DNA from 3 places in the Arthrobacter sp. B0427-1-12 genome. Region 1 is predicted to be linked to each of the others. Evidence: riboswitches for the same ligand, from Rfam matches in the RefSeq annotation. Region 1 holds a riboswitch; each other region holds the start of a gene.

Region 1 (5,836 bases):
CCCTAAATCCTGCATCCAAATCAGCAAGGATATCGTCGATGTGTTCGATTCCGACCGCCAGCCGCACCAGCCCGGGAGTGACTCCCGCGGCAAGCTGTTCGGCTTCGGTCAGCTGGCTGTGGGTCGTGGACGCCGGATGGATGACCAGCGACCGCACATCTCCAACATTAGCCACATGCGAATGCAGCTCCAGCGCATCCACGAACCGCTTGCCGGCCTCCACGCCGCCGGCGATGTTGAAGGACACGATCGCGCCGGTGCCCTTCGGACCGTACTTGAGCCCCCGCTCGTACCACGGGCTGGAAGGCAGGCCGGCATACGCAACCGACTCGACGGCGTCGTGTTTCTGCAGCCACTCGGCAACCTGCTTGGCGTTGGACACATGCCGTTCGACCCGCAGGCTCAGTGTTTCCAGGCCCTGGGCAATCAGGAAGGCATTGAACGGCGAGACCGCCGATCCCAGGTCGCGCAGCAGCTGGACGCGCGCCTTCAGGATGTAGGACAGGTTGGCGCCCAGCGGGCTGCCCTCCCCCAGGTCGCGGGCATAGACCAGGCCGTTGTAGCTCTCATCCGGGGTGTTGAAACCGGGGAACCTCTCCGGATCGGCACCGTAGTTGAACCGGCCCGAATCGACGATGACGCCGGCAATGGAGGTGCCGTGGCCGCCCAGGTACTTGGTCGCCGAATGGACCACGACGTCGGCACCCCACTCGATCGGCCGGATCAGGTACGGCGTGGCCAGGGTATTGTCCACGATCAGCGGCACGCCTGCCTCGTGGGCAATTGCGCTGATGCCTTCAAGGTCCAGCACGTCCTGCCGCGGGTTGGAGACCACCTCGCCGAAGAAGGCCTTGGTATTCGGGCGGACCGCAGCCCGCCATTCGTCCAGGTTGTCCGGATCGGAAACGAACGTCGTCTCGACGCCGAGCTTCTTCAGGGTGTGCTTGAACAGGTTCTGGGTTCCGCCGTAGAGGCTGGGGCTGGCCACGATATGGTCGCCCGCTTCGGCGACGTTCAGGATCGCGAAGGACGCTGCGGCCTGCCCGGAGGACAGCAGCAGGGCACCTACGCCGCCTTCGAGGTCCGCGATCCGCGTTTCCACCGCTTCAGTCGTGGGATTGCCGATGCGGGTGTAGATCGGCGCCAGTTCGGCCAGGGCGAAGCGGTTGGCCGCACTCTCCGCACTCGGAAAGACAAAGGACGTGGTCTGGTAGATCGGCAAGGCCCGCGCCCCCGTGGCGGAGTCCGGCTCCTGGCCAATGTGGATCTGGCGCGTTTCGAATGACCATTTATTGGACATAGCGTCCCTTTCCGTTTTGGGCCGCATGTATCCAGCTGGCTGTGCCAGGTGGGTGTGAGGCCCGCGCTTGCGGCGTATCTTGTGATACCCGCCTGGTCTTCACCCGGGGCACCCCACCGCGGTTGGAGGGTTGCCGGCCAGCAAGCCGGGGCTTATTTGCTGGCACTCATGACCTGGATCCAGTGTCCTGAGGGAGCCCGACGGTCCGCAACAATGTGACGCGATGTGAACCTGCAGCAGCGCACGCTACATTTCGGACGCGCGTAACAAAAGATTCCTCCAGGCGACGGGAACGATTCACTTAGGCTCGCCTTAGTCGAGAGCCAGATCACAAAGTGCAAATATGTCCGTATGCGCCTGGACCATGTTTCTTATGCCTGTGAACCTGACGGTCTGGCGGCCACCGCCGACCGCATCGCCGACCAGCTCGGCATCAAGCCCGTCAAGGGCGGAATCCATCCCCGTTTCGGTACCCGGAACATGATTTTCTCGCTCACCAACGGGCAGTACCTCGACGTCCTCGAGGTACTGGACCATCCCGTGTCCGACAAGGCTCCCTTCGGCCAGGCCGTGCGTGCGCGCTCCGAAGCGGGCGGCGGCTGGATGGGCTGGTGCGTCGCCGTTGACGACCTGGCCCCGTTCGAAAAGCGCCTGGGCCGCAACGCCGTCCCCGGCAACCGCAAGTTCCCGGACGGCCGCGAGCTGCTCTGGCAGCAGATCGGCATCAAGGGCCTGATCGCGGACCCGCAGGTTCCGTTCATGGTCAAGTGGGAAAGCGATCCTTCCCTGCACCCGTCCAACGCCTTCCCGGCCACGGTGCGGTTGGCATCGATGACGATCGCCGGCTCGGCCGAACGGGTGACCGAATGGCTGGGCACCCCGGTGGAGCATCCGCTGGACGACGTGAAGGTGGACTGGATCGCGCCGAACGGCACGCCCGGCATTGTTTCCGTCACGTTTGACACGGCCAACGGCTTGGTGACGATTTAGCTGCCGATGCCGATCGCCGGACCGAAGAGGGCATAGCCAACGAAGCCGGCGATATCGAGGAGCGCGTGGGCCACGACCAGTGGTATCACGCGCTTCGTCTTTAAGTAGGCATAGCCGAAAATGAGGCCCATCAGGACATTGCCGATGAACGGGCCGAACCCCTGGTAGAGGTGGTAGCTGCCACGGATCAGCGCGCTGACGACGACGGTCGTCGGCACCGCCCAGCCGAACCTGCCGAAGCGGTCGAAGAGGTAGGCCACCACGATGACCTCCTCCAGCACGGCGTGGCGCAGCGCCGACAGGATCAGCACCGGCAGGGTCCACCAGTAGGTGTCCAGTGCGGTGGGCACGATCGCCGTCGTCAACCCGAGTGCGCGGCCGGCGGCATAGACGCCCAGCGTGCCCGCTCCGATCACCGCCGCCAGCCCGAAACCCAGCCCGAAGTCCACCGCCGGCCGCGCAAAGGTAAAGCCGATCCGCCGGAACGCGGACCGGCCCGGCTCCGTCATGAGGAACAGCACCAGGGCCACCGGCACCAACGTAAAGACGATGTCCAGCAGCTGGTAGGTCAGGTCGAAGTACTGGCGGTCGTTCAGGCCGGGGTTGAGCGTGGTGGTCTGTCCGGACAGCGGACCCTGGGTGAGCTTGTCCAGCAGGTTGACCACTGCGTAGACGGCCGACTGTCCCAGCGAAAGCCCCAGGACAATGAGGACCTCCGCCCGCAGCCCGGCCAGGCTGCGGGGCCGCTCCAGCTGCCGGGCCCCGATGGACGATCCCGTGGATGATGACGGCTGATCACTGTGCATGCGTACTATCTTGCCTGCTGCTTGACTGCAGCGATCGCTTACCTGCACTGGCCAGGCGGCCGCAGTGCTCCGATCGCATCCCGCAACAGGTCCGCCGGGTCGCCCAGGGTCTCATGAATGCCGTTGCGGGCCACGATCCTGCCGCCGATGGAGACCGCGGCAACGTCGGCGGCGGTCGCCACCAGCGGCAGCTGCTCCGGGGCCGCGCCGGCGGTGCGGACTGTGTCCGTGCGGATTTCCATCCAGTCGTCCGGACACGGGCTTCCGGCAAGGGGGTCCAGCCCAGACTGGTCCAGCCCAGACTGGTCCAGCCCAGACTGGTCCAGTCCAGGCTGGTCCAGGCCAGGCTGGTCCAGGCCGAGGCTGCGCCTGCCGCCGGCCGTGGCTGCCTCCAGCAGCTGCTGCGGCGTGAAACGGCCGCGGATGCCGCTGCGCAGGCGCTCCCCGTGCTCCAGCGCCCGCATTTCCAGCCAGGGATCAACGACGGCGTGCTGGTCCGTTCCCAGCGCCAGGGCGGCTCCGGCGGCGGCAAGCTCGACGCCGGGGCCTATCCCGTCGGCGAGGTCGGCCTCCGTGGTGGGACACAGAACAACAGAGCAGCCGGCGGCGCCCAGCAGCTCAATTTCCCGCGGGTCCAGATGGGTCGCATGGATTGCGGACAGCCGGGCGGTGAGCAGCCCGCTGCGGTGCAGCAGTTCCGTAGGACCCAGGCCATAGACTGCCCGGCACTGCGCATTTTCCACCGGCTGTTCGGACAGGTGGATGTGCAGTGGGATGTCCGGGTCCAGCTCCGCGGCAATGACTGCCAGGTCCGCGGGGACGACGGCCCGGACGGAGTGGACCGCAGCGCCCACGCGCACCCATTCCGAATCGAACTGTTGCGCGACGGCGGACCGCAGGTCCGCCAGCCTGCGCAGCCAGGCGCGCACACCGCCGTCGGAAAACCGGCGCTGCGTTGCATTCAGCGGCTGTCCGATCCCGCCCTCCAGATAGCAGGCATCCAGCAGCACCAGCCGGATTCCGGCCTTCCGGGCCGCACGTGCCAAGGACAATTCCATGCCGTGGCCGGGATACGGGCTGCCGTCGGGCCGGTGGTGGAGATAGTGGAATTCCCCGACTGCGCTGAAACCGGACACCACCATCTCGGCGAAAACAGCGGTCGCCAGACGCTCATAGCTCTCCGGCTCCAGCGACCGGGCGGCCGCGTACATCCGCTCCCGCCAGGCCCAGAAACTGCCGGTTTGGTCCTGGGTCCGGCCGCGCAGGAGCCGGTGGAACGCGTGCGAATGCGCGTTGACGGCAGCGGGCAGCCGAACCGCCGCCGTCACACCAGATCCTCGATGACGTCGGCCAACGCCACGGCGCCGGCATCGGCGTCTGCGGGCTCCACGAACTCTTCGGGCGAATGCGAGATCCCCGTCGGGTTGCGGACGAACAGCATCCCGGCAGGCACGACGGCGGACAGGATTCCGGCATCGTGCCCCGCACCGGTGGCCAGGACCGGCGCGCCGGGCAGCGACTGCACCAGCTGCCGCTGCAGGTGGCGGTCGAACTGCACCGCCGGGCTGAACGATTCCTCCGTCAGCGTCACTGTGCATCCTTCGAAGGCCGCGATCTTCTGTGCCTGGCCGTGGATTTTTTCGACGACGGCGGCCATCACCTCATCCACGGGATGGCGCACGTCCAGCCAGAGATCGACCCGCGATGGGATGGCATTCGTCCCGCCCGGCACAGGCTGCAGGCGCCCGACCGTCGCACGGGCATCCCGCTGCGCCCGCGCCGCTTTCTGGACGGCCAGCACCATATGGGCGGCGGCAACCATGGGATCCGTCCGGTCCGCCATCAGTGTCGTGCCGGCATGGTTGCCCTGTCCGGCCACGGACAGTTTCCAGCGTCCATGGGCGAGGATCGAGGAGCCGACGGCCACGGGATGTCCCAGGTCGGCAAGGCCCCGGCCCTGTTCCAGATGGAGCTCGACGAAGTCTCCGATCCGGCGCAGGTTGTCCGGATCCGGGCCAAGGCGGCCGGGGTCGATCCCGTTGGCGGCGCAGACGTCCGCGAAGGTGTTTCCGTCGGCGTCCTTCAGCCTGCGGGCCTTGTCCGGATCAATGGCGCCGGTCAGCAGGCGCGTTCCCAGGCAGGCGACGCCGAAACGGGAACCCTCCTCCTCGGGAAAGACGGCGATGGCCAGCGGCCGCCGCGGCTCAACTCCACGGCCGCGGAGCACGTCCACCGCGGCCAGCGCGCCGGCAATGCCAAGCGGGCCGTCGTAGGCGCCGCCGCCGGGCACCGAATCCAGATGGCTGCCGGTCACCAGCGCGCCCTCCTGCGGTTCACCCCACCAGGCCCACAAGATCCCGTTCCGGTCCGATTCCACCGCCAGCCCGCGCCGTTGGGCCTGCTCGGTGAACCAGCTGCGCAGCTGCAGTTCCGCAGCGGAAAACACCGGCCGTGAGTAGCCGCCGCGAACCGGATCACGGCCAATGCCGGCGATCGAGTCAAGGAGCGTCGATACGGTTTCCATCCAATCCAGTAAACGCGGCTTTCACCGATTGGCAAGCATGGTTATGGTCAGGGCATGAGGGTCTACACCGGAAGACTGTTAGCAGGAATTGCCGCATTTGCCGTCCTGATGGTCCTGGCGGGCTGTGGAATCAGCATCCCTGCTGATCCCGAGGGCACGCTGGAACGCGTCCGCGGCGGGATCATGCGGGTGGGCGTCTCCCCCAACGAACCATGG
Region 2 (5,836 bases), on a different contig from region 1:
GCCAACTGGGAGCTGACGATGCCCCAGGTAATGCCGCCGCCGATGATCATGAGCGCACCGACAATGATGCTGATGAGTCCGATCAGACGGATCGTTGTCGCCTTGTGGCTGCGTTGTTCGGGGGTTAAATGCACTCCGCTTGTGGTTTCGTGTGCCATGAGGATCACTCGCTTGTGGGGGACGGATAGTTATCCGGCCGCAGAGTCAGCGGTGCCGGCATGCGGCCTACTTCAAGTATAGGAACCGCTCTAGGTTAGGACCCCTTCGGAGCGGCTCTTCTTGCCCCGCTGGGTCGGCAGCCCCCGCACGAAAAACGCATTTGTGGTGCGTCAATCGCGGAGTGAACGTTGGTGTTCGCCGACGAAGCGGTTCCGGCCCGCCCGGTAGCCGAACACTGCAGCCAGCGCACCCACCGCCAGGAACATGATGCCGGCGGCGGTGAACCCTCCGGTTCCGGCATACAGCTGACCCACCAGCAGAGTCCCGGAGGATCCGACACCGTAGCCCACGCCCTGCATCATGCCGGACAGATGCGCAGCCGTGTGGCTGTCCCGGGTGCGGAGCATGATCATGGTCAGTGCCACCGCGGTCAGGCTTCCCTGCCCCAGTCCCAGCAGCCCGGTCCACACCCAGATCAGCTCCAGCGGGCCGAAGATGCTCAATGCGAAACCGCCGCCGGTCATCAGCGCCACGGCCACGTTGAGCGCGCGCTGGTCCCGCAGTCGGGCTGCCAGTGCCGGCGCGAACAGCGATCCGGTCATCTGCAGCACGATCGAAACGGCCACAATGGCCCCGGCTGTGCCGCCGTCGATCCCGCGGTCCCGCAGGATCGGCGCTAGCCAGGTGAAGACGCTGAAGGACATCATCGCCTGCAGCACCATGAAGACGGTCACCTGCCAGGCGGTCGCCGAGCGCCAGACATTCGGTCCGGAGACCGCGACGGTGTGCCGGCCGTGATGCCGCCTCAGGGCGATGGGCGCAAACAGCAGCACGACGGCGGCAGCCGGGAGTGCCCAGAAGGCCAGCGATAACTCCCACGAGCCGGTGGCGGCATAGACCGGGTAGGTGAAGCCCGCACCGAGGGCGGCGGAGGCACACATGGCGGTGGTGTAGAGTCCGCCCATCAGTCCCAGCCGGTGCTGGAAATCCCGCTTGACGACGCCGGGCAGCAGCACATTGCCGACGGCGATGGCCGCGCCGCAGGCGCCGGTGCCGAGCATCAGTGCGGGCAGATGGCCGGCGCCGGGAACTTCCAGCCCGCGTGCGGCCAGTCCGGCCGTCAGCACGATCATTGCGCCGAGCAGGACCCGCTCGGCGCCGAAGCGCCGGGCCAGCCCCGGTGCCAGCGGGGCGAAGACACCCAGGAAGGTCACCGGGACCGTGGTCAGGACGGTAACCGCCAAGGCCGGCAGTCCGGTGGCGGCCGTGACCTCGGCCAGCACCGCGGAGAAGCTGGAGAACAGGGTCCTCAGGTTGAGTCCGATCAGCACCAGGCAGATGCCCAGATAAATGAGTCCCCGCCGACTCCTGATCTGGGTGGGTTCCGGTGCCGGAACCTCGTCAACCTCGGCGTCGACCAACAATTCGGGATCGCGGGGGCCTGGGGTCATGCAACGAACACTATACGAATGCCGGCTGCTCCAGCCGGCGGAACTCCGAACCGTGGAAGACCAGCGGCTCGTGGGCACCGTCATGCGTGGAGAAGCCGTGCACGCGCAGCAGCACCACCTGGTGGTCGCCCGCCGGGACCTCATTCTCCACCGAACAGTCCAGCCACAGGGCGGCCTGCTCCAGGAAGACCGCACCGCCGTCGGACGTGTGCAGTTCGAGGCCGGCGAAACGATCACCGGTCCGGGACGCGATCTGGCGGCAGACGCCGTCGTGCTCTGTTCCGAGGATGGAGACCCCGATGCGGTCAGCGCCTCGCAGCACCGGCCACGTCCGTGAGGTGTTCTGAACGGCGAACATGACCAGCGGCGGTTCCATCGAAACGCCCACGGTGAAGGAGGACGCCACAATACCGTTCGGCGCCCCGTCAATCTGCGCGCACAGCGCGGCAATGCCGGACGGGAAGCGGCCGAAGGCCTGACGCAGGGCGGCGGGCTGCAGGTCGTTGGTCAAAGACATGGAAGACTCCTGGCTTCGCGCACTTGATGGCGGCTCCGGGCCTGGGGCACGAAGAGCGCCGTACTTGCCTGCGCAGGTTCCTTCGCCCCGCGCGGGCCGAATCATCACCTGGAGCACCCCACTACAGCGAGAGGGTTGCCGTCCAACCAGCCAGGGCTTATGCGTTGGAGCTCATGATTCTGGCATCCAGACTAGGATCGCCTTAGTTCCAGGTCAAACATTGGACACACTTCGTAACCCCAGCTCCTTCTGCACCACGGGCATCACCTCGGTCGCCAGCAGCTCCACCGAACGCGCGGTTTCCGCGAACGGCAGCCCACCCAGGCCGACCTGGGCCATGTAGCGGTCGATGCCCAGGGCCTCATGGATCACCATGATCTTCTCGATCACTTCCTGCGGGCTGCCCACCAGCAGTCCCCCGCCCGGCTCGGTCCACAGGTCGAAGGTCTGCCGCGGGAAGTGGCCCGCGGGCCGGGGCATGTTCTGCTCGAAGTACGCCTTGTAGTAGGGATAGAAGGTGTCCCGGGCCTGCTGCGAGGTGCCGCCGACGTAGAAGTGGCCGCCGGCACCCACGGCGAGGCGGCCGGCGTCGTGCCCGTTGGCGGCGGCTGTCTGCCGGTAGTAGTCGACCAGCCGCACAAAGTGCTGGGGCCCGGACAGCAGCGCCACATACAGCGGCAGGCCCAGCCGGCCCGCGCGCTCAAAGCTGGCCGGCGTGCCGCCGACGCCCACCCAGACGGGCAGCTGCTCCTGCAGTGGTCGTGGGGCGATCTCCGCGTTCTGCAGCGACTGCGTGTGGCGGCCGGTCCAGGTGAGGTTGCGGTTTTCCCGCAGCGCCACCAGCATCTTCAGCTTTTCCTCGAACAGCTCGTCGTAGTCCGCCAGGTCATAGCCAAACAGCGGGTAGGACTCGATGAACGCACCGCGGCCGGCGAAGATCTCCGCCCGCCCGTCCGAGATCAGGTCCAGGGTGGCGAACTGCTCGAACAGGCGCACCGGGTCCTGGGTGGACAGTACAGTGACGGCCGTAGCCAGCCGCAGCTTCGTGGTCTCGCGGGCGATCGCGGCCAGCACGATTTCCGGGGCGGAAAGGGCGAAGTCGTGGCGGTGGTGCTCGCCGAGACCGAGAAAGGAAATACCTGACTGATCCGCAATCTTGGCCAGCTCGATCAGCTCGGTGAGCCGCTGGTGCGGGGACAGTCCGACGCCGGTGCCTGCGTTGCGGGTCAGCTCGCCGAAGGTGAAGATGCCGAATTCCATGGTGCTCCCTGGCTGGTGGATGGTTTCGGCTTCCAGTTTACTTGAAGTGTCAAGTTTACCGTGGGTTCTCTCGGCGCTCGCTCAGTCCAGCGGCCGCCGGTGGTGCAGCAGCCCGTGGTGGCCGTGCCGCGGACTGTGCGGGTTCATCAGCGAGTGCCTGCGGCCGTAGAACCAGTACAGGACAAGGCCGATGACCAGCCAGATACCGAACCGCGCCCAGGTTTGCCAGTCGAGCTGCAGCATCAGGAAGCCGGAGGCCAGCACGCCGAATGCGGGCGCCACCGGCATGAGCGGCAGGCGGAAGGTCCGGGGCACCTCCGGGCGGGTGCGGCGCAGGACGATGACGGCCACGCACACCACAACGAACGCCGCCAGGATCCCGATGTTGGTCAGGTCCGCGACCGCACGGATGGGAAACACACCGGCCAGGAAAGCTGCGGCAATGCCGGCGATCCAGGTGACCCGCTGCGGTGTGCCGTGCTTGTCGGTGGCGGAGAACCAGATGGGCAGCAGACCGTCCCGGCTCATTGCGAACCAGACCCGGGTGACGCCCAGCAGGAAGGTCAGCATCACTGTCAGGATGGAGAGCACTGCGAAGGCGGAGATGATCGTGGCGATCACGGGCAGCCCAACGTTCTGGAACGCGGAGGCGAATCCCGCCGTAGGGCTGATGTCCGTGTAGTTCTGCATCCCGGTGAGCACCAGGGTGGCCAGGACATACAACGTCATGGCGATGGCCAGGGACAGCAGGATGGCCTTGGGCATGTGCTTCTTGCCGTCCGTGGCTTCCTCAGCCGCGGTGCTCATGGCGTCATAGCCAAAGACCGCGAAGAACACCGTCGCCGCCCCGGCAAAGACGGCGCTGAAGCCGCTGGGCATGAACGGCGTGTAGTTCTCCGCATTCACGTAGAAGAACCCAAGCCCAATGATGAACAGGATCAGCAGGATCTTCACGCCAACGGCCACCAGTTCGAAGCGGCCGAACGTCTTGGTACCCCGGCTCAGGATCCAGGTGATGAACAGGCAGACCACGATCGCGGGCAGGTTGATCACGCCGCCCTCCACCGTGTCCGGTGTGCCCTGCATCCAAACAGGAACCTCAATGCCGATGCCCGCCATGAACTCGGTGAAGTATCCGGAGATGCCTATGGCCACAACAGCCACGATCGCGATGTATTCAAGCAGCAGGTCCCAGCCGATGAACCAGCCGATCACTTCACCGAGGGCCACGTAGCCGTAGGTGTAGGCAGAGCCGGCACGGGGAATCATGCCAGCGAATTCCGCATAGGAGAGGGCGGCCGCGGCGCTGGCCAAGCCTGCGACCAGGAAGGAAATGACGACGGCGGGCCCCACCGGCGCGCCCTCCGCGCCGCCGTTGGCCACCAGTCCGGCGAGGGTGAAGATGCCGATACCGATGATGCCGCCGACGCCGATGGCAGTCAACTGCCAGAGGCCGAGGCTCTTGAAGAGCGCGCTCTTAGCGGCTTCGTCCTGGATCTCCTCGATCGGCTTCCGCCGCATAATGGACTGGGAAAGGTCTCTGCTGCTCATCGGAGAACTCCTGGTGGTGCGGTTGCTGCAATCCAGTCTCGCCCTCGGCGGACCGTACCGCTAGATCAAATGGTCGGACAGGTGGTTCGGCGTGCCGAAGCGGTGCGCCGTAATGCTGACAGCCTGCTCGTGCAGGAACGGCAGCAGCTCCACGCGGCCGGCTTCGGTGACGGGTCCGGCATAGACAGCCAGATCCGGCCTGCCGCCGGTTGCTGCCGCGAGCGCCCCCGCGGTCGCCTGGGTGTCGCCGCCGATCAGGCGCACGCGTCCGGCGGGTCCCCCGCCACCTGGTCTGCCGGCGGCCGCCAGCCACTCGGCGTCGTTCTCCACCGTGACGGGAATATTCAGTTCCCTCACCGCCGCTTCCAGCGGGGACGGAAGAACGACGGCGGAGCTCACCGTGACCTCGGAACCTGCCAGCACGCCGGCCGCCAGGATGCGCACCAGCTCCGCCAGCCGCCCACCCTCCGAGAGCCGGACGGCCACCGGCACGGGAAGATAGCGGAAGACATTGCGTTCGGCAGCCAGGGCGGACACATCCTTGGCCGTGCCGAGCTCTTCCGCCCAGGCCGCGGCATCGCTCTTCAGAGCGCGGTGCAGGCCGTCCAGCTCCTCCGCGGACAGGCCGGCGCCGGAAGTTCCGGCGGCTGCCAGCAGCTTCCGCACGCCCGGATGGCCCACCGGCTCAGTGGCTGCGCTTTCCGCCGGTTCCCAGCCGCCCAGGCCCATGAGGTAGTTCGGCCCGCCGGCCTTGGTGCCGGCGCCCACCGCGGACTTCTTCCAGCCGCCGAACGGCTGGCGCTGGACGATTGCGCCGGTAATGCCGCGGTTGACGTACAGGTTGCCGGCCTGAACCGTATCCAGCCACAGCCGAAGTTCCTGCGGGTCCAGCGAGTGC
Region 3 (5,836 bases), on a different contig from region 1:
CGCATCGCCTGAAACGGCGCCGGCGTTGCTCAGGCCGCAGCCGACGGTGCCCAGGACGGGCACGGCCGCGGCGGCGCCAAGGAGGCCGCGGAGCAGGGAGCGTCGGGAAACATTCGGGGTGGATGGGCTGATTTTGGGCATAGTGGTCCCCTTGAAAGTGGTGCGGGTGAAAATTTCGAAGGCGGCTAGAGCCGTTTGTCCAGCCTGCGGGCGATGAACGATCCGCCGATCTGCACGATCTGGACCAGCACAATCATCAGCACGATCGCCGCGATCATCAGCCCGGTTTCGTAACGGTAGTAGCCGTAGCGGATGGCGAAGTCACCGATGCCGCCGCCGCCGACCAGGCCAGCCATCGCCGAGTAGGAGATGAAGCTGACCGTCATGATGGTGATGGAACCGACCAGTGCGGGCTTGGCTTCCACCAGCAGCACGTCCCGGACGATCTGAAGGCGGCTGGCACCCATGGAGCGGGCCGCTTCCACGACGCCGGTCCCCAGCTGGGAGAGGTTCTGCTCCACGAACCGGGCAAAGTACGGGATCGCGTTGATGGTCAGCGGGACGATCACTGCGGCGGTACCGATGGTCGTCCCCACGATCAGCCTGGTCAGCGGGATGATCGCAATCAGCAGGATCAGGAACGGGAAGGACCGGATCAGGTTCACCAGGCCGTCGATGACCCGGTGCAGCTTCGGCTTGTGCTTCAGGCCGTTGGGGCCGATGGAGTACAGCAGCACCCCCAGCGGCGTGCCCAGCAGGACGGCCAGCGGGATGGCCACCAGCAGCATGGTGAGGGTCTCGCCCATGGCGGCGACAATTTCCGGCCAGACCTCGATGATGCGCTCAAGCACTGGCCAGCTCCCCCGGCCGGTGGATGCGCTCGAGCTCGATGTCGTCGGAAATCAGGTAGCGGCCAATCGAGGTGCCGGGCGAGAAACCCGGCCGGTCCAGTTCGGCCAGGTCGAACTGCTCGACCACCCGTCCGTCCTCCATCACGGCCACGTTGTCGGCGATGGCCTTGATGACGTTCATTTCGTGCGTGACCACCACGATGGTGATGCCGAACTTCGCGTTGACGTCGCTGAGGTACTGCAGCACGGAGGCTGTGGTTCTGGGGTCGACGGCGGAGGTCGGCTCGTCGCAGAGCAGCACCTTGGGCTCGGTGGCCAGGGCGCGGGCGATCGCGACGCGCTGCTTCTGGCCGCCGGAGAGCTTGGCGGGGTAGGTCTTCGCCTTGTCAGCCAGGTCAACAATCGCCAGCGCCTCGGCCGCGCGGCGCCGCCGCTCGGCCGGTCCCACACCCGCGAACTTCAGGGACAGCTCGACGTTCTGCTGGGCGGTGAGGTTGTTGAGCAGATTGAAGTGCTGGAAGATCATGCCGATGTCGTGGCGCTTGGTGCGCAGTTCGGGGTCGGACAGCTCCACCAGGTCCACGCCGTCCACCAGCACCCGCCCGGAGGTGGGCCGCTCGAGCAGGTTGATGTTGCGCAGCAGGGTCGACTTGCCGGCTCCGGAGAAGCCGATGATCCCCTGGATGCTGCCCCGCGGGATGTGCAGCGAGATGTTGTCGACGGCGGTGAATTCGCCGGCATCCGCCCGGAAGACAGTCGAGACGTTCTGGATGTCTATCACTGGGCACCGCCGTTGCCGGGCGCTGCCGCTGTTGTTGGTATCACGTCGATCTCCTTGGGTCTAAGCCCGAGAAGAGGCGCGCCGCCGTCGCCAAAGGAACCCCTGGCCGGCGCGGATACGGGCGCGGTCAGGGAGACCAACGAAAGCAGTTGCTTCTCCATCGGTCCTGGCAGTAGCACCCTGCTCCCTTGGCAAAAACGGGAGGGGGTTGCTGCGGCGTCGTCGATCCAGGTCTCTCGGCCGCTCGGGATGGTTACGCACCCATTCAAAAGCCGGACCCGTCAAAAAGCGAATAAGTTACGTCACATCCCGTAACGGGGCTTCAGGGCCGCAGGTCAGCGGCCAATCACAGCCCGAACCGCGGCGCCTCGATGGCCGGGCAGGTGTCCATCACTACCTCAAGGCCGGCGTCCTTGGCGCGCTGGGCGGCCGCTTCATCGATGACGCCCAGCTGCAGCCAGACCGCTTTCGCGCCCACGGCGATGGCTTCGTCCACCAGCGGCCCCACCTTCTGTGAGTTGACGAAGAAGTCGACGACGTCGATCCCGCCGGGGACGTCCGCGAGCTTTTTGTAGCCTCTTTGCCCGTGGACGTCGTCGCCCTTAAGGCTCACCGGAACGATCTGCATGCCCAGCCCGTCCATCAGGTATTTGGAGACTCCCAGCGCAACGCGGCGCGGATTGTTGGAAAGTCCGACGATGGCCCAGCGGCCGGGGGCCGTCAGCAGTCTGCGGATGACCTCAGGATCATTTTCGTGTGCCACGTTCTGCCTCCAGCAGCCTGGTCCGGTACGCAATCAACAGGGCCAGACTACGCCTTGCGGAAAGGGTGCGGAGAGGTCGGTTTGTTACGCCGATTTGCTCCGGGGCCGCCGTGTCCCGTTTCATTGGAGGTGACCATCCCGAGCGGCCGAGAGACCTGGATCGACGACGCCGCAGCAACCCTCTGATGCTTCACAGCCATCAGCAAGGTGCTACTGCCAGGACCGATGGAGTGTGCTTTATGCCTGAATTTGCCGCATCCCGCGCCGCCGCGGCCTTCCCTGCCCTGCCGTCCCGCAGGCGGCCGCCGTCGATGCGAATGTGCAGCTGCAGTTCCGCGCGCGCGTGACGCGCCCCCGCATCTTCCGCACCACCACAAAGGACCAGCACACCCTATGACTGCCATCGCCGCGCAGAGCACTTCCGCCGCTGACGTCGCCACCGAAACCGAACGGATCGCCTTCTGGGAGGAGGCGGCCCGCAGGCTGCAGTGGGAAACGCCGTGGCATACGCCCCACACCTGGGAGCCGGCCCGGCCCACCGGGGGGATTAATGACGACGGCGAACCCCACCTTAGTGTGCCGAAGATCGAGTGGTTCTCCGGGGGCACGCTGAACGTCGCCGTCAACTGCGTCGACCGGCATGTCGCCGCGGGCCGCGGAGACAAAGTGGCGCTGCACTTCGAAGGCGAGCCCGGCGACCGCCGCTCCATCACCTACGCCGAACTCCAGAAGGAAGTCTCCCAGGCCGCCAACGCACTGCTGGCGCTGGGCATCACCAAGGGCGACCGTGTGGTCATCTACCTGCCGGTGATTCCCGAAACCGTCATCATCACCCTGGCCGTGGCCCGGATCGGCGCCATCCACTCGCTGGTCTTCGGCGGTTTTTCCGCCGAAGCACTGAAGTTCCGGGTCGAAGACACCCGCGCCAAGCTGCTGGTCACCACGGACGGCCAGTTCCGCCGCGGCCAGGCCGTCCCGGTCAAAGCCAACGCGGACGAAGCCGTCTCCGGCGACAACGCAATCGAGCATGTGCTGGTGGTCAACCGCACCGGTCACACCGACGTTGCATGGGTCGAGGGCCGGGACATCTGGTGGCACGAGGTCGTCGACACCGCCTCCGAGGTCCACGAACCGGAGGCGTTCGACGCCGAAACGCCGCTGTTCATCATGTACACCTCCGGCACCACCGGCAAGCCCAAGGGCCTGGTCCACACCTCCGGCGGCTACCTGACGCAGGCCTCCTGGAGCTACGAGTACCTCTTCAGCAATCCGGATCCGGCGCAGCGGGAGAAGGACGTCCACTGGTGCACCGCGGACCTGGCCTGGGTCACGGCGCACACGTACGAGATCTACGGACCGCTGTCCAACGGCGTCACCCAGGTGATCTACGAAGGCACCCCGAACACTCCCCATCCAGGCCGGCACTTCGAAATCATCGAACGTTACGGCGTCACCAGCTACTACACCGCGCCGACGCTGGTGCGGTCCCTGATGGGCTGGTTCCCCGACGGCGTACCGGCGGATTACGACCTCTCCTCCATCCGCCTGCTGGGCACCGTCGGGGAGGCCACCAACCCGGAGGCATGGCGCTGGTTCCGCGGGAACATCGGCCGCAACGAAGTGCCGATGATCGATACCTGGTGGCAGTCGGAGACCGGCGCGACGATCCTCTCCCCCCGCCAGACGGACACGGTGTTCAAGCCCGGCTGCGCGACGCGTGCGCTTCCGGGTGTGGGCACCAAGATCGTGGACGACGACGGCGCACCGGTTGCGCCGGGCGTCCAGGGTTACATCGTGGTGGACCAGACCGGTCCTGCGATGGCCCGCACCGTGTGGGGCAACCCCCAGCGCTACCTCGATTCCTACTGGCGCAAGTACGCGGAACAGGGCTGGTTCCTGGCTGGCGACGGCGCGAAGTACGACGAGGATGGGGATACCTGGATCCTGGGCCGGGTCGACGACGTCCTCAACGTCTCCGGCCACCGCCTCTCCACCATCGAAATCGAATCCGCCCTCGTCTCCCACCCGTGGGTCGTCGAAGCAGGCGTTGCCCCCGTAGCCGATCCCAAAACCGGCCACGCCATCGCCGCCTTCGTCGTGCTGACGGATGCCGGCAAGGCGCAGGACCATGCGAAGATCGTCACCGCCCTCCGCAACCACGTCGCCAAGGAGATCGGCCCGATCGCCAAGCCGGCCGCCGTCGTCGTAGTTCCGGACGTCCCCAAGACACGCTCCGGCAAGATCATGCGCCGCCTGCTCACCCAGTTGTACGAAGGCACGGCCCTCGGCGACACCACATCGCTCCAGAACGAACCCGCAATTGCCGGCATCGCCGCTGCCCTGGCCGACCAAAGGAAGTAACGCCATGACCACTCCCCAGATCGACTTTTCCGCGCCCCTGAAGTTCGCGTACTGGGTACCGAATGTCTCCGGCGGCCTTGTTGTCTCCACCATCGAGCAGCGCACCAGCTGGGACTTCGACTACAACAAGAAGCTGGCCCGCATTGCCGAGAACTCCGGCTTCGAATACGCCCTGACCCAGACCCGCTACGCCGCCTCCTACGGCGCGGACAAGCAGCACGAGGCAACGTCCTTCTCGCTGGCCCTGCTGGGCGCCACCGAACGCCTGAATATCATCTCCGCAGTGCACCCCGGCATGTGGCACCCGGGCGTGCTGGCCAAGTTCATCATCACCGCCGACCACATCTCCGGCGGCCGTTCCGCGGTGAACATCGTCTCCGGCTGGCTCAAGGACGAGTTCGTGAACTTCGGCCTGCCCTGGCTGGAGCATGACGAGCGCTACGTGCGCACCGAGGAGTTCATCCGGGTGCTGCGCGGGCTGTGGACCCAGCAGAACTACAGCCAGTCCGGCAAGTACTACAACATCTCCGACTTCACCCTGAGCCCGGCACCGCTCGACATCCCTGGCCGCGCCCACCCGGAGATTTTCTTCGGCGGTAATTCCACCGCCGCCCAGGGGGTCGCCGGCCGCACCGCCGACTGGTACTTCTCCAACGGCCGCGATATCGAGGACTTCAAGGAGAACATCGCCGGCGTGACGGCCGCGGCCGCCACCGCGGGCCGTTCGCCGAAGTTCGGCCTCAACGGCTTCGTGATCGCCCGTAAAACCGAGAAGGAAGCCCGGGACACCCTGCGGGAGATCATCGCCAAGGCGCACAAGCCTGCTGTCGATGGCTTCGCCTCCGCCGTCAAGGAGGCCGGACAGGCCACCAAGGACCGCAAGGGCATGTGGGCAGACTCCAGCTTCGAGGACCTGGTCCAGTACAACGACGGTTTCAAGACCCAGCTGATCGGCACCCCGGAGCAGATTGCCGAGCGCATCGTCGAATACAAGAAGATCGGCGTGAACCTGTTCCTGACCGGTTACCTGCACTTCCAGGAGGAAGTGGAGGCGTTCGGCCGCGACGTGCTGCCGATCGT

Evidence for each region. Region 1 has a riboswitch for S-adenosylmethionine ahead of AC5RWU_RS15415 (bifunctional o-acetylhomoserine/o-acetylserine sulfhydrylase). Riboswitches for the same ligand answer to the same signal wherever they lie in the genome.
Region 2: it holds a riboswitch for S-adenosylmethionine, as region 1 does, so the genes downstream of both, AC5RWU_RS09200 (flavin reductase family protein) here and AC5RWU_RS15415 (bifunctional o-acetylhomoserine/o-acetylserine sulfhydrylase) in region 1, are expected to answer to the same signal.
Region 3: it holds a riboswitch for S-adenosylmethionine, as region 1 does, so the genes downstream of both, AC5RWU_RS04905 (methionine ABC transporter ATP-binding protein) here and AC5RWU_RS15415 (bifunctional o-acetylhomoserine/o-acetylserine sulfhydrylase) in region 1, are expected to answer to the same signal.

The regions. Positions count from the first base shown of each region.
Region 1 covers NZ_JBNHIC010000026.1:32,767-38,602, reverse strand. The annotation lists gene AC5RWU_RS15415 (bifunctional o-acetylhomoserine/o-acetylserine sulfhydrylase) at 1-1,300, opposite strand, end outside; SAM riboswitch class IV at 1,359-1,474, opposite strand; gene AC5RWU_RS15410 (VOC family protein) at 1,652-2,290, shown strand; gene AC5RWU_RS15405 (CPBP family intramembrane glutamic endopeptidase) at 2,287-3,096, opposite strand; gene AC5RWU_RS15400 (formimidoylglutamate deiminase) at 3,135-4,424, opposite strand; gene AC5RWU_RS15395 (allantoate amidohydrolase) at 4,421-5,620, opposite strand; gene AC5RWU_RS15390 (transporter substrate-binding domain-containing protein) at 5,675-5,836, shown strand, end outside.
Region 2 covers NZ_JBNHIC010000011.1:38,145-43,980, reverse strand. The annotation lists gene AC5RWU_RS09210 (aromatic ring-opening dioxygenase LigA) at 1-158, opposite strand, end outside; gene AC5RWU_RS09205 (MFS transporter) at 330-1,610, opposite strand; gene AC5RWU_RS09200 (flavin reductase family protein) at 1,621-2,127, opposite strand; SAM riboswitch class IV at 2,183-2,306, opposite strand; gene AC5RWU_RS09195 (LLM class flavin-dependent oxidoreductase) at 2,341-3,387, opposite strand; gene AC5RWU_RS09190 (amino acid permease) at 3,469-4,938, opposite strand; gene AC5RWU_RS09185 (bifunctional proline dehydrogenase/L-glutamate gamma-semialdehyde dehydrogenase) at 4,999-5,836, opposite strand, start outside.
Region 3 covers NZ_JBNHIC010000004.1:88,238-94,073, reverse strand. The annotation lists gene AC5RWU_RS04915 (MetQ/NlpA family ABC transporter substrate-binding protein) at 1-141, opposite strand, end outside; gene AC5RWU_RS04910 (methionine ABC transporter permease) at 186-851, opposite strand; gene AC5RWU_RS04905 (methionine ABC transporter ATP-binding protein) at 844-1,632, opposite strand; SAM riboswitch class I at 1,787-1,888, opposite strand; gene AC5RWU_RS04900 (CoA-binding protein) at 1,979-2,395, opposite strand; SAM riboswitch class I at 2,526-2,627, shown strand; gene acs (acetate--CoA ligase) at 2,789-4,756, shown strand; gene sfnG (dimethylsulfone monooxygenase SfnG) at 4,761-5,836, shown strand, end outside.